3 regions of the Bacillus sp. BC08 genome follow, and region 1 is predicted to be linked to each of the others. Evidence: riboswitches for the same ligand, from Rfam matches in the RefSeq annotation. Region 1 holds a riboswitch; each other region holds the start of a gene.
What was found. Region 1 has a riboswitch for S-adenosylmethionine ahead of ACXVYO_RS06310 (M20 family metallopeptidase). Riboswitches for the same ligand answer to the same signal wherever they lie in the genome.
Positions count from the first base shown of each region.

Region 2: it holds a riboswitch for S-adenosylmethionine, as region 1 does, so the genes downstream of both, ACXVYO_RS00755 (ABC transporter permease) here and ACXVYO_RS06310 (M20 family metallopeptidase) in region 1, are expected to answer to the same signal.
Region 3: it holds a riboswitch for S-adenosylmethionine, as region 1 does, so the genes downstream of both, ACXVYO_RS00800 (MetQ/NlpA family ABC transporter substrate-binding protein) here and ACXVYO_RS06310 (M20 family metallopeptidase) in region 1, are expected to answer to the same signal.

Region 1 covers NZ_JBTGPA010000027.1:5,271-8,554, reverse strand. Annotated here, with positions in the region: gene ACXVYO_RS06315 (AAA domain-containing protein) at 1-1,802, shown strand, start outside; SAM riboswitch class I at 1,878-1,979, shown strand; gene ACXVYO_RS06310 (M20 family metallopeptidase) at 2,068-3,273, shown strand.
Region 2 covers NZ_JBTGPA010000007.1:61,189-64,472, reverse strand. Annotated here, with positions in the region: gene ACXVYO_RS00770 (multidrug effflux MFS transporter) at 1-613, shown strand, start outside; gene ACXVYO_RS00765 (hypothetical protein) at 864-1,367, shown strand; partial or broken gene ACXVYO_RS00760 (DUF3951 domain-containing protein) at 1,384-1,556, opposite strand; SAM riboswitch class I at 1,660-1,765, shown strand; gene ACXVYO_RS00755 (ABC transporter permease) at 1,900-2,817, shown strand; gene ACXVYO_RS00750 (ABC transporter permease) at 2,834-3,284, shown strand, end outside.
Region 3 covers NZ_JBTGPA010000007.1:69,894-73,177, reverse strand. Annotated here, with positions in the region: gene ACXVYO_RS00810 (methionine ABC transporter permease) at 1-124, opposite strand, end outside; gene ACXVYO_RS00805 (methionine ABC transporter ATP-binding protein) at 99-1,139, opposite strand; gene ACXVYO_RS00800 (MetQ/NlpA family ABC transporter substrate-binding protein) at 1,152-1,964, opposite strand; SAM riboswitch class I at 2,050-2,164, opposite strand; gene ACXVYO_RS00795 (NAD(P)-dependent alcohol dehydrogenase) at 2,245-3,153, opposite strand.

The DNA.
Region 1 (3,284 bases):
ATCGTTCGTTTTACAATCCGACAACGTACGTGTGGGGACCACCTGGAACAGGGAAGTCTTACAATTTATCACGTATTATTTCGGCGCATTATCAAAAAGGAAAATCGGTACTTGTATTAGCTCATAGTAATGCGGCAGTGGACGTATTAATGAGTGAAGTAACGAAGCAAATTGAGAAGAAAAAGAAATGGACGCCTGGCGAAATTGTTCGTTACGGTTATAGTCAACATGAACATATACGAAATCATGAAACGTTGCTTACGTCGAAGTTAGTTGAAACGACGAACGGATCATGGGGAGAAGAAAGACTCTATTTAGAGGAAACACGACAAGATCTTCGTGAAAAGATTTTATCATATAAAGCGACTTCTGCTGATAAGAAGCGTATACAAGAGATTGAAAGTGATCTTCGAAAGCAAAAAGCGAAAATTAAAGAAGTAGAAAAAGAATACATTGAAAATGCGAAAGTAATTGGCGCAACTTTATCGAAATGTGCCATTGATTCATTGATTTATGAGCGTACATTTGATTTAGTTGTCGTAGATGAAGTAAGTATGGCATATGTTCCGCAAATTGCATTAGCTGCTTCACTTGGAAAACGCATCGTCGTATGTGGTGACTTTTTACAGTTACCTCCAATTGCGATGGCGAACCATGAACTCGTTCGCAAATGGCTCGGGGAAGATATGTTTTACCATGCGGGGATTGTTGAGTCTGTCAATAAATCAGAAGCACATCCGAACCTCTTTATGTTGCAGGAACAAAGACGTATGCATGCGGATATATCGAAGTTTACAAATTCGTTTATTTATAAAAATAGAGTATACGATCATCCGTCTGTTTCAGACCGTAAAGAACTTGCGCAATTGCAACCGTTCGCAAATGAGGCGAGCGTTTTATTTGATACGAGTCTAATGGGAGCCTTTTCGTTAAAGGACGCTGCTTCAGGTTCTCGTTTTAACATTATGTCTGGTTTAGTAGCGATGCAAATGATGTTAATCGGACTGTTAGATGGTGTTCAATCGATCGGTGTTGTTACGCCTTACAGAGCACAATCCCGCTTTTTATCAACGTGCATTAGAGAAATGTTGCAGAGAACGAAATATCAAAACATACCTGTTTTAGCAGCGACGGTTCATAAGTTTCAAGGGTCTGAAAGAGATATGATGATTTTTGATACAGTGGATAGTTACCCGCAAGAACGACCTGGTGTGTTATTCTTTGACCATAAAAACCATCGCCTCGTCAATGTAGCTGTAACGAGAGCGAGAGGGAAGTTCATTCAATTATCAGATTGTCATTATATGCGTAAAAACCTTTCAAGAAAACAAGCGTTATCACAATTAACAGCTCATATAGAACGTCATGGAGATGTGTATGATCGTACGACATCAAGACAATTGTGGGAACGAAAAATTTCGAAACGTTTACGCTGGTTTATGGAAATGAATCTTGAAGAACCGAAAGGGTTATTGAAAGATATTTTAGCTGCAAAACGAAAAATTATTATTTCACTTCCAAGTACAAAGCAAGTGGATAAACGAGTATGGCAAGCGTTAATGCGTACAAATGCGCAAATAACAGTGTATAGTGATGGACCAGTTCCGTTAAAAAATGTAAAGTTACAAAGACAAAATAAAGCATTCCCGTTTATCGTAATCGATGATGAAATCTTTTGGGCAGGGGCACCGCTCACATCTCAAATGATGTTTGAAGGCAGTATGGAATTTCCGTACGTATGTGCAAGGCTGCAAGCACCAGAAACAATTGGTGTGTTAAAAGGATTTTTAGATATTCGGTAAATTCGGATAGGAATTCCTTGACTTTTAATCGAAATGAACTTAGAATGAATGTAATTTAATATAATTTTATGAAAATTCTTATCACGAGAGGTTGAGGGACTGGCCCTATGACACCTCGGCAGCGGATTCGTTATGAATACTGTGCCAATTCCAGCAAGGTAACTTGAAAGATAAGAAAGAAGCTCATTTTGACTGTATATGCAGAAGCCTCTTTCTATCTTTTAGAAAGAGGCTTTTTTATGTGAAAATATAAGGGGGAAGAAAAATGGGAGCGACTGGAGTAACGTCACAAAGAAAAACAATTGAAGAGAGTATTGAAAGAAATAAGGAAAAGTACATAGAAACAAGTCACGATATTCATGCGAATCCGGAGATTGGTAACCAAGAGTTTTACGCATCAAGAACGTTGAGTCTATTGCTAGGGAGTGCAGGATTTCAATTACAACACAATATTGCTGGACATGAAACAGGTTTTATCGCGCGAAAAAGTTCAGGTAAACAAGGTCCAGTCATTGCATTTTTAGCTGAGTATGACGCTTTACCAGGACTCGGTCATGCGTGTGGTCACAATTTGATTGGCACAATTAGCGTTGCGGCAGCGATCGCATTATCAGAAACGCTTGAAGAAATTGGCGGGGAAGTTGTCGTATTCGGAACGCCAGCAGAAGAAGGCGGGCCAAACGGTAGCGCAAAATCGAGTTATGTAAAAGCTGGTTTATTTAAAGATGTTGATGCGGCACTTATGATTCATCCGAGCGGAAAAACAGCGACAACGAGTCCATCACTAGCAGTCGATCCACTTGATTTTCACTTTTACGGAAAAACAGCTCACGCCGCAGCTTCACCAGAAGAAGGAATTAACGCATTAGATGCGATTATCCAGCTGTATAACAGCATTAATGCACTTCGCCAACAACTTCCGTCAGACGTGAAAATTCATGGCGTTATTACTGAGGGCGGAAAAGCACCTAACATTATTCCTGACTACGCCGCAGCAAGGTTCTTCATCCGCGCAGCAACGAGAAAAAGATGTGCGGAAGTAACAGAGAAAGTAAGAAACATCGCAGAGGGAGCAGCATTAGCAACGGGTACGAAAGTGAAAATCCATCAATTCCAAAATGAAATCGATGAACTACTCGTAACAAAAACATTTAATGACGTCGTAGCCGAAGAACTAGAATTACAAGGTGAAGACGTAAATCGGAAAGAAAGATTTGGCATCGGTTCAACAGATGCAGGAAACGTAAGCCAAGTCGTACCGACAATTCATCCATATATTAAAATCGGTCCAGACGATTTAATTGCACATACGAATGAATTTAGAGAAGCAGCCCGTTCAGAATTAGGAGACAAAGCATTAATTACATCGGCAAAAGCACTAGCACATACAGCGTATCGATTAATTACGGAAGAAGGGCTGTTAGAGAAGGTGAAGGAAGAGTTTAGAGAGGCGCAGAGGAATCAGGGGTAAGTGATTGTAAG
Region 2 (3,284 bases), on a different contig from region 1:
GTACGGAAAACTGTTAAAGGATCGTCTGTTTATGGGATATGCATTGTCACAAGGGCTAGTAACAGCGGCAATGTTTGCATACATTTCGGGCTCACCATTTGTGTTGCAGAACATATACGGAGCATCACCACAGCAATTTAGTTTATTCTTTGCAATCAACGGTATCGGTATTATTATTGCTAGTCAGGTAACGGGTCGTTTAGCAGGGAAAGTGAATGAGAAGACATTATTTGTTGCTGGTATTATTATCGCAGCTGTTGGTGGCCTATCTTTATTACTGACAATCGTACTAGGAATAGGTTTAATTGGTGTTTTATGTTCATTATTCCTTGTTGTATCAAGTGTTGGGGTTGTCTCAACAACTGGGTTCTCGTTAGCAATGAGAAATCAGAAACAAGCCGCAGGAACAGCGTCGGCCTTATTAGGCTTATTACAGTTCATTTCAGGAGCACTTGTTGCACCGTTAGTAGGTATTGGTGGAAGTAACACCGCATTACCGATGGGTGTTGTAATAGCTCTTTGTGAAATTGGTGCTGTGTTATGTTATCTATTTATGGCCAGAAGAAGTGAGAAGCAGTTTGAACTGCAACAAAGACAAAATTTAGAGGCTTAATTTATAAAAAAGAGCTGATTCAAACATGTGTTGAATCAGCTCTTTTTTCATTTCTTTGAAATAACGCATACAGCTTCGTAAGGTGATGCAAAAGTTATTTGCATAAAGTGACGATACTGTGACAAAAATGTAGGCATGTATATTAAGGTATCGTCTTAAGTGTAAAAAGTAGGATGTTCTCGGTATAATAACAAGTGGAGATATAAGAAACTATAATGAGTAGTAGCTGTAGATAAAAGGAGAAGAAGAGATGAAGAAGGTTTTGGGTATTGCTGTAATGGGAAGTATGATCCTTCTAGCGGGATGTAATGGAAATAAAGATACGAAAGAACCGAAAGAAAAGGTAGAGCAATCTACTGAGCAAACAGAAGAGATGAAAGAATATCGTGCAGTACATGAAAAATACGATATGAAAATGAATAAAGAAATTAATAAAGCATTACAGTTATTTGAAGTGGCAAAAGAAAAGGGCGGTAAGGAAATAACGAATGCTACATATAAAGAAGATGTGCAAAAGGTAACGACGAGCATGTTAGAAGATATCGATAATATACGTAAAGAAATTCGTGTTCCAAAGTCGAAAGAGCAAGAACATGAGGTATACGCTGGTTTCTTGAATGAATCGGAACAAGCGATGAAAAAATTACAGAAGTTAGCTAAAGAAGAAGACTCATCATTGATTCGTGATATAGAAATTAACTTTGCAACAGCATCAACATACTATAAACGTTTTCAAGCAGAAACGAAAAAATAACCTTGCCTGTGCAAGGTTATTTTTTCTTCTTACCATCTCGGTCTTCATCCTCGGATACTAATACTTGTTGCTCTTCATGAAATATAGAAATGGTTTGCCAGGTAATAGTATCGAATGGATTATAAAAAGTTTGTAGAAGCCGAGGATGACAAGTATAACGATTGTTAATGGTAATTCCGATAAAAGAATTAAAAACTGATTTTTCTAAATATATCCAATTTGATTGACTTTTCATTTTTTCAGAATTATAATTCGAAATATACAATTTGAACCAAATAATAATATAGCAATTTACTTATCCAGAGAGGTAGAGGGACTGGCCCTATGACGCCTCAGCAGCGGGTTCTGTAACAGGAACACCGTGCTAATTCCAGCAAGCAAGTCTTGAAAGATAAGTGATGGGCCTTTGTTTATTAAGCCTTGATCTTATTTTTTTAGATCAAGGCTTTTTGTATTTTAAGAAGCGGAAAAGTAATAGGAACAAATATGTAAATAAAACAAAGTAAATTCATTTGTTTAGGGGGTTATTGGAGTGTATGTTGTTAAAAAACTATCAGTTATGGTGTTTACACTATGGATTATTACAACAGTAACATTTTTGATTATGCACATTATTCCGGGGGATCCATTCTCATCGGATGCAAAGATCTTTCCGGCAGAAGTTGTGCAGAATATGAGAGCGAAGTATCACCTTGATGAACCGTTATGGAATCAATATGTTGCTTATTTAGACGGTGTAGTTCATTTTGATTTTGGTGAATCCGTTCAATCGACGGGGCAAGGCGTATCAGAAATTATAACGACAGGGTTTGGTCCGTCAGCGATTATTGGTTTACAAGCACTTATTATTTCATTATTAGTCGGAATTGCAGCAGGTACATTTGCAGCTCTATATCATGGGAAAGTAATTGATTATAGCGTGAGCTTACTGGCGATTTTAGGTATTTCTATTCCGAGTTTTATTCTAGCACCACTATTTATACAAGTATTTGCTATACAGTTTGAACTGTTACCGGTTGCGTCTTGGGGTACATTCGAACATACGGTATTGCCATCCTTCGCATTAGCATTAGGGCCAATCGCGGTTATTACAAGGTTTGTTCGCTCTAATATGATTGAAGTATTGCAGAGTGATTATATTAGATTAGCAAGAGCGAAAGGTATACCGATTAAGAAGATTATTATAAGGCACGCCCTTCGAAATGCGATTGTTCCAGTACTTACATTTGTTGGACCGTTAATGGCTGGGCTTTTAACAGGAACTTTCATTATTGAAAAGATCTTTGCGATTCCCGGTCTCGGAAAATATTTTGTAGATAGTATTTTTAACCGAGATTATCCAGTAATTATGGGAACAACAATTTTCTATAGTGCATTATTAATTTCTTGTATTTTCATTACAGATATTATTCACCGTATTGTTGATCCGCGTATTCGTTCTATTACGTAAGGAGGGGGGCATTTAAATGGGAGCTTATGAAATCAATAAACAGTTATTAACGAATGAAGAGAAAAAAGAATTAACGATAAATAAAGAGCAGCAAACAATTAGCCGAAAAAAAGAAGTGTTTCGTAAGTTTGTATCGAATCCAATCGCAGTTCTAGGAACGGTGACATTGTTACTCATTATTATTTTTTCTCTTATCGGTGAGAGTTTAACTCCTTTCACTGCGAGTGAACAAGTAAAAGAGGCAACTAATTTACCTCCTAGTAGTGAGCATTGGTTTGGAACAGATGACTTAGGAAGAGACATATGGGCACGTACTTGGGCTGGAGGGAAAATTTCATTAGTAGTTGGATTAATAGCGGCCGTTCTTGATATAGGACTTGGTGTACTAATTGGGGGCTTTAGTGGATATGTGAGAGGGCGTAATCGCCTTGGAACGTTGATTGATGAGTGGATTGTACGAGGAATTG
Region 3 (3,284 bases), on a different contig from region 1:
TAACGCCAAGTGGTAATGCAATAAGGATAGAGATGAATAGTGAAATAGATGTCATTTGAAATGTTTGAATGGTTGCTTCCCATATGACTTTACCCCATTCATCCAAAAAGGACTTGTTTCCCATGATCTGTTCTACCTCCTTCTACGATGATCCCTTGCTCTTGTAAAAATGATAAAGCGCGATCTACTTCATTTTTCTCACCCTGCATATGAATGATCAGTTTCCCGTATGCTTCATGCTTTAATTGTGTAATATTACCGGATAAAATATTTGGATACACTTGAAAACGTTTTGTAGCGACAGCTAATGCTGGCTCTCCTGAAGCATTCCCTATAAAGGAGAGAGTTACAATTTCACCAGTAGTTTGTAGTTCTTTTTGTACTTCTTCTGGAATCTTCGCTGCAAATGCACTATTTACGAATTTCTTCGTTGTTACATGTTGTGGGTTTGTGAAGATATCCTTCACGGTCCCGCTTTCAACTACTGCTCCATGTTCCATAACAGCAACTCGGTCACATATACGCTGGATGACATTCATTTCATGTGTAATTAATAAAATTGTGATCCCGATTTCTTCATTAATCTTTAGTAATAGGTCAAGAATAGAATCCGTTGTTTCTGGGTCTAAAGCACTCGTTGCTTCGTCGCTTAATAAAACTTCCGGTTCATGTGATAGTGCACGTGCAATAGCAACACGCTGCTTCTGGCCACCAGAAAGTTCACTCGGATAGGCATCTTTTCGACTAAAAAGATCGACAATACGTAAATACTTTTCTACCCTTTGCTCAATTTCAGTTTTGGGAAGACCAGATAGACGTAACGGTAATGCAATATTTTCATAAACTGTCACAGTTTTAAGTAAGTTGAATCCTTGAAAAATCATCCCGATTTTTTGTCTCGATTTTGCTAGTTCTTTTGCTGATAAGGTTGTTAAGTCTTGGCCGTTTACAATGATATTTCCTGTCGTTGGTTTTTCTAATAAATTTACACATCGAATTAATGTACTTTTACCAGCGCCACTATATCCAATGATTCCAAATACTTCGCCCTTTTTTACTTGAAGGGAAGTAGACTTAAGTGCTTCTACATTCCCTTTTTTTGTTGTAAATACTTTGGATACATTTTTTAATTCAATCATTATCGTCAGCTCCTACCAAGACGGTAAAACAGAACCATCAAATTTTTTCTCGATAAATTCCTTTACTTCTTTAGATTGATAAGCTTTCTTTAATTTATTTACAACTGCATCATCTTTATTTTCAGTACGAACAACGACCCAGTTCACATATGGTGAATCTTTTCCTTCACGGAAGATAGAATCTTTCGCAGGGCTTAATTTTGCACCTAATGCAAAGTTTGTATTAATTGCAGCTGCTTTTACTTCACTTAGTTGTGTCGGTAATTGAGATGCCTCTAATTCAACAATCTTTAAATTTTTTGGATTTTCAATTACATCTTTCGCAGTCGCTTTTTCTGTCGCCTTTGGATCTACTTTTAAAACTCCTGCTTTTTCAAATAGCTTTAAAGCTCGAAGTTCATTCGTTGGATCATTTGGTACAGCGATTGCGTCGCCCTCTTTTAAGTCTTTTACATCCTTTAAGCTTTTAGAATATACGCCCATAGGGAATGTTACTGTTGAAAATACTTCCGTTAATTTCATATTGCGCTCAGCTTTAAATACGTCTAAATATGATTTCGTTTGATAGCTATTTACATCGAGGCTTTTTTCCTCTAAAGATACGTTTGGTGCTACATAATCATTAAATACTTTTACATCAATTTCGAGTCCGTCTTTCGCTGCCACTTCTTTTACCTTTTCAAAAATTTGTTCATGCGGTCCGCCAGTTACACCGACAGTAATCTTTTTCTCATCTAATGCTTTTACCTCTTTATCAGAATTAGCACCACATGCACTTAGCAATAATACCGCTCCACTTACAATGCTCAATAATACTTTTTTCATCTATAACTCCCCCTTCATATACGTTCCAAAATAAAAAGCACCTCTCAAAAATAAGAGAGGTGCCGAATAGACAAAATAGGTTCCTCTCTTATCTTCCAAAACGAAAACTCGTTTTGCAGGAATTAGCACCTTAGCTTATATGTTATAAGCTCGGTTGCCGGGCATCATCGGGCCAGTCCCTCCGCCACTCTTGATAAGAGTTTGTGTATGTAGTTTTTTAATATGGTACTAATAGTAAATCTTACAAAAAGAATTGTCAATGTTATTTTCTGAATATATTTTATTTTAAGGTAATCGAAACATTACCTTTCTTATGTCCCTGTTCCACATATATATGAGCTTCAGCAATTTCTTCTAATCGGTAGGTTCTATCAATAACAGGTTTTAAATGTTCTGTTTCAGTTAGTTCTTTTAGTAGAATCATATCCTCTTTACTTACCTTTGCCATCATTCCATTAACAGATACATATTTTCCATTGGATGTTAATGTATTTGTACAAAGGGATTTTTTATATTTACCAACTGCATCAAATATAATATCGTAGCGCTCGCGCCGCTTAGTAAAGTCTTCTTTCGTATAATCAATTACTGTATCAGCTCCTAAAGATTGAACGAGTTCAAAATTTGAATTACTGCAAACAGCCGTAACGGTCGCACCGAAATATTTAGCAAGTTGTACAGCAGCTGTTCCTACTGATCCTGAGGCACCATATATGAGCACTTGTTGCCCTTTTTTTATACGGCCCTTTCTCAGAAAATGCAATGCGGAAGTTCCACCAAAAGGAATAACTGCAGCTTCTTCATACGTCACATTGGTAGGTTTTAATGTTATTAATCCACTTTCATGTACGCATGTGTACTCGGCATAACCACCGAGGTTTAGTTCTGTTAATGCAAAAATTGGATCCCCTTTTTTAAATTGAGTTACATCTGTTCCTATTTCTTCGATTTCACCGGATAACTCTACGCCGAGTATAGGTTTTCTCGGTTTTCTGAAACCTAATATGATCCGCATAGGAATCCAAAATAAGAGGGGACTATTAAAACCTCGTATTCTACAATCTCCAGTTGATACACTTGTTGCGTGAATTTTAATTAATACTTCGTTCTTTTTAGGTGTAGGTTTCTCTATATTTTGAAGCTGAAGAACGTTAGGTGGTCCATACTGTGTGCAAATGATCGCCTTCATAATGACCTCCTGAAATGAGTTGTTGTTATTTACATCATATTTAAAACCTTCATTAAACATGTCGCTATATAGCGAATAAAGATTAAAAATTATATAGATTTCGTAGGAAAAGAGGTGATATTATTTTTGAA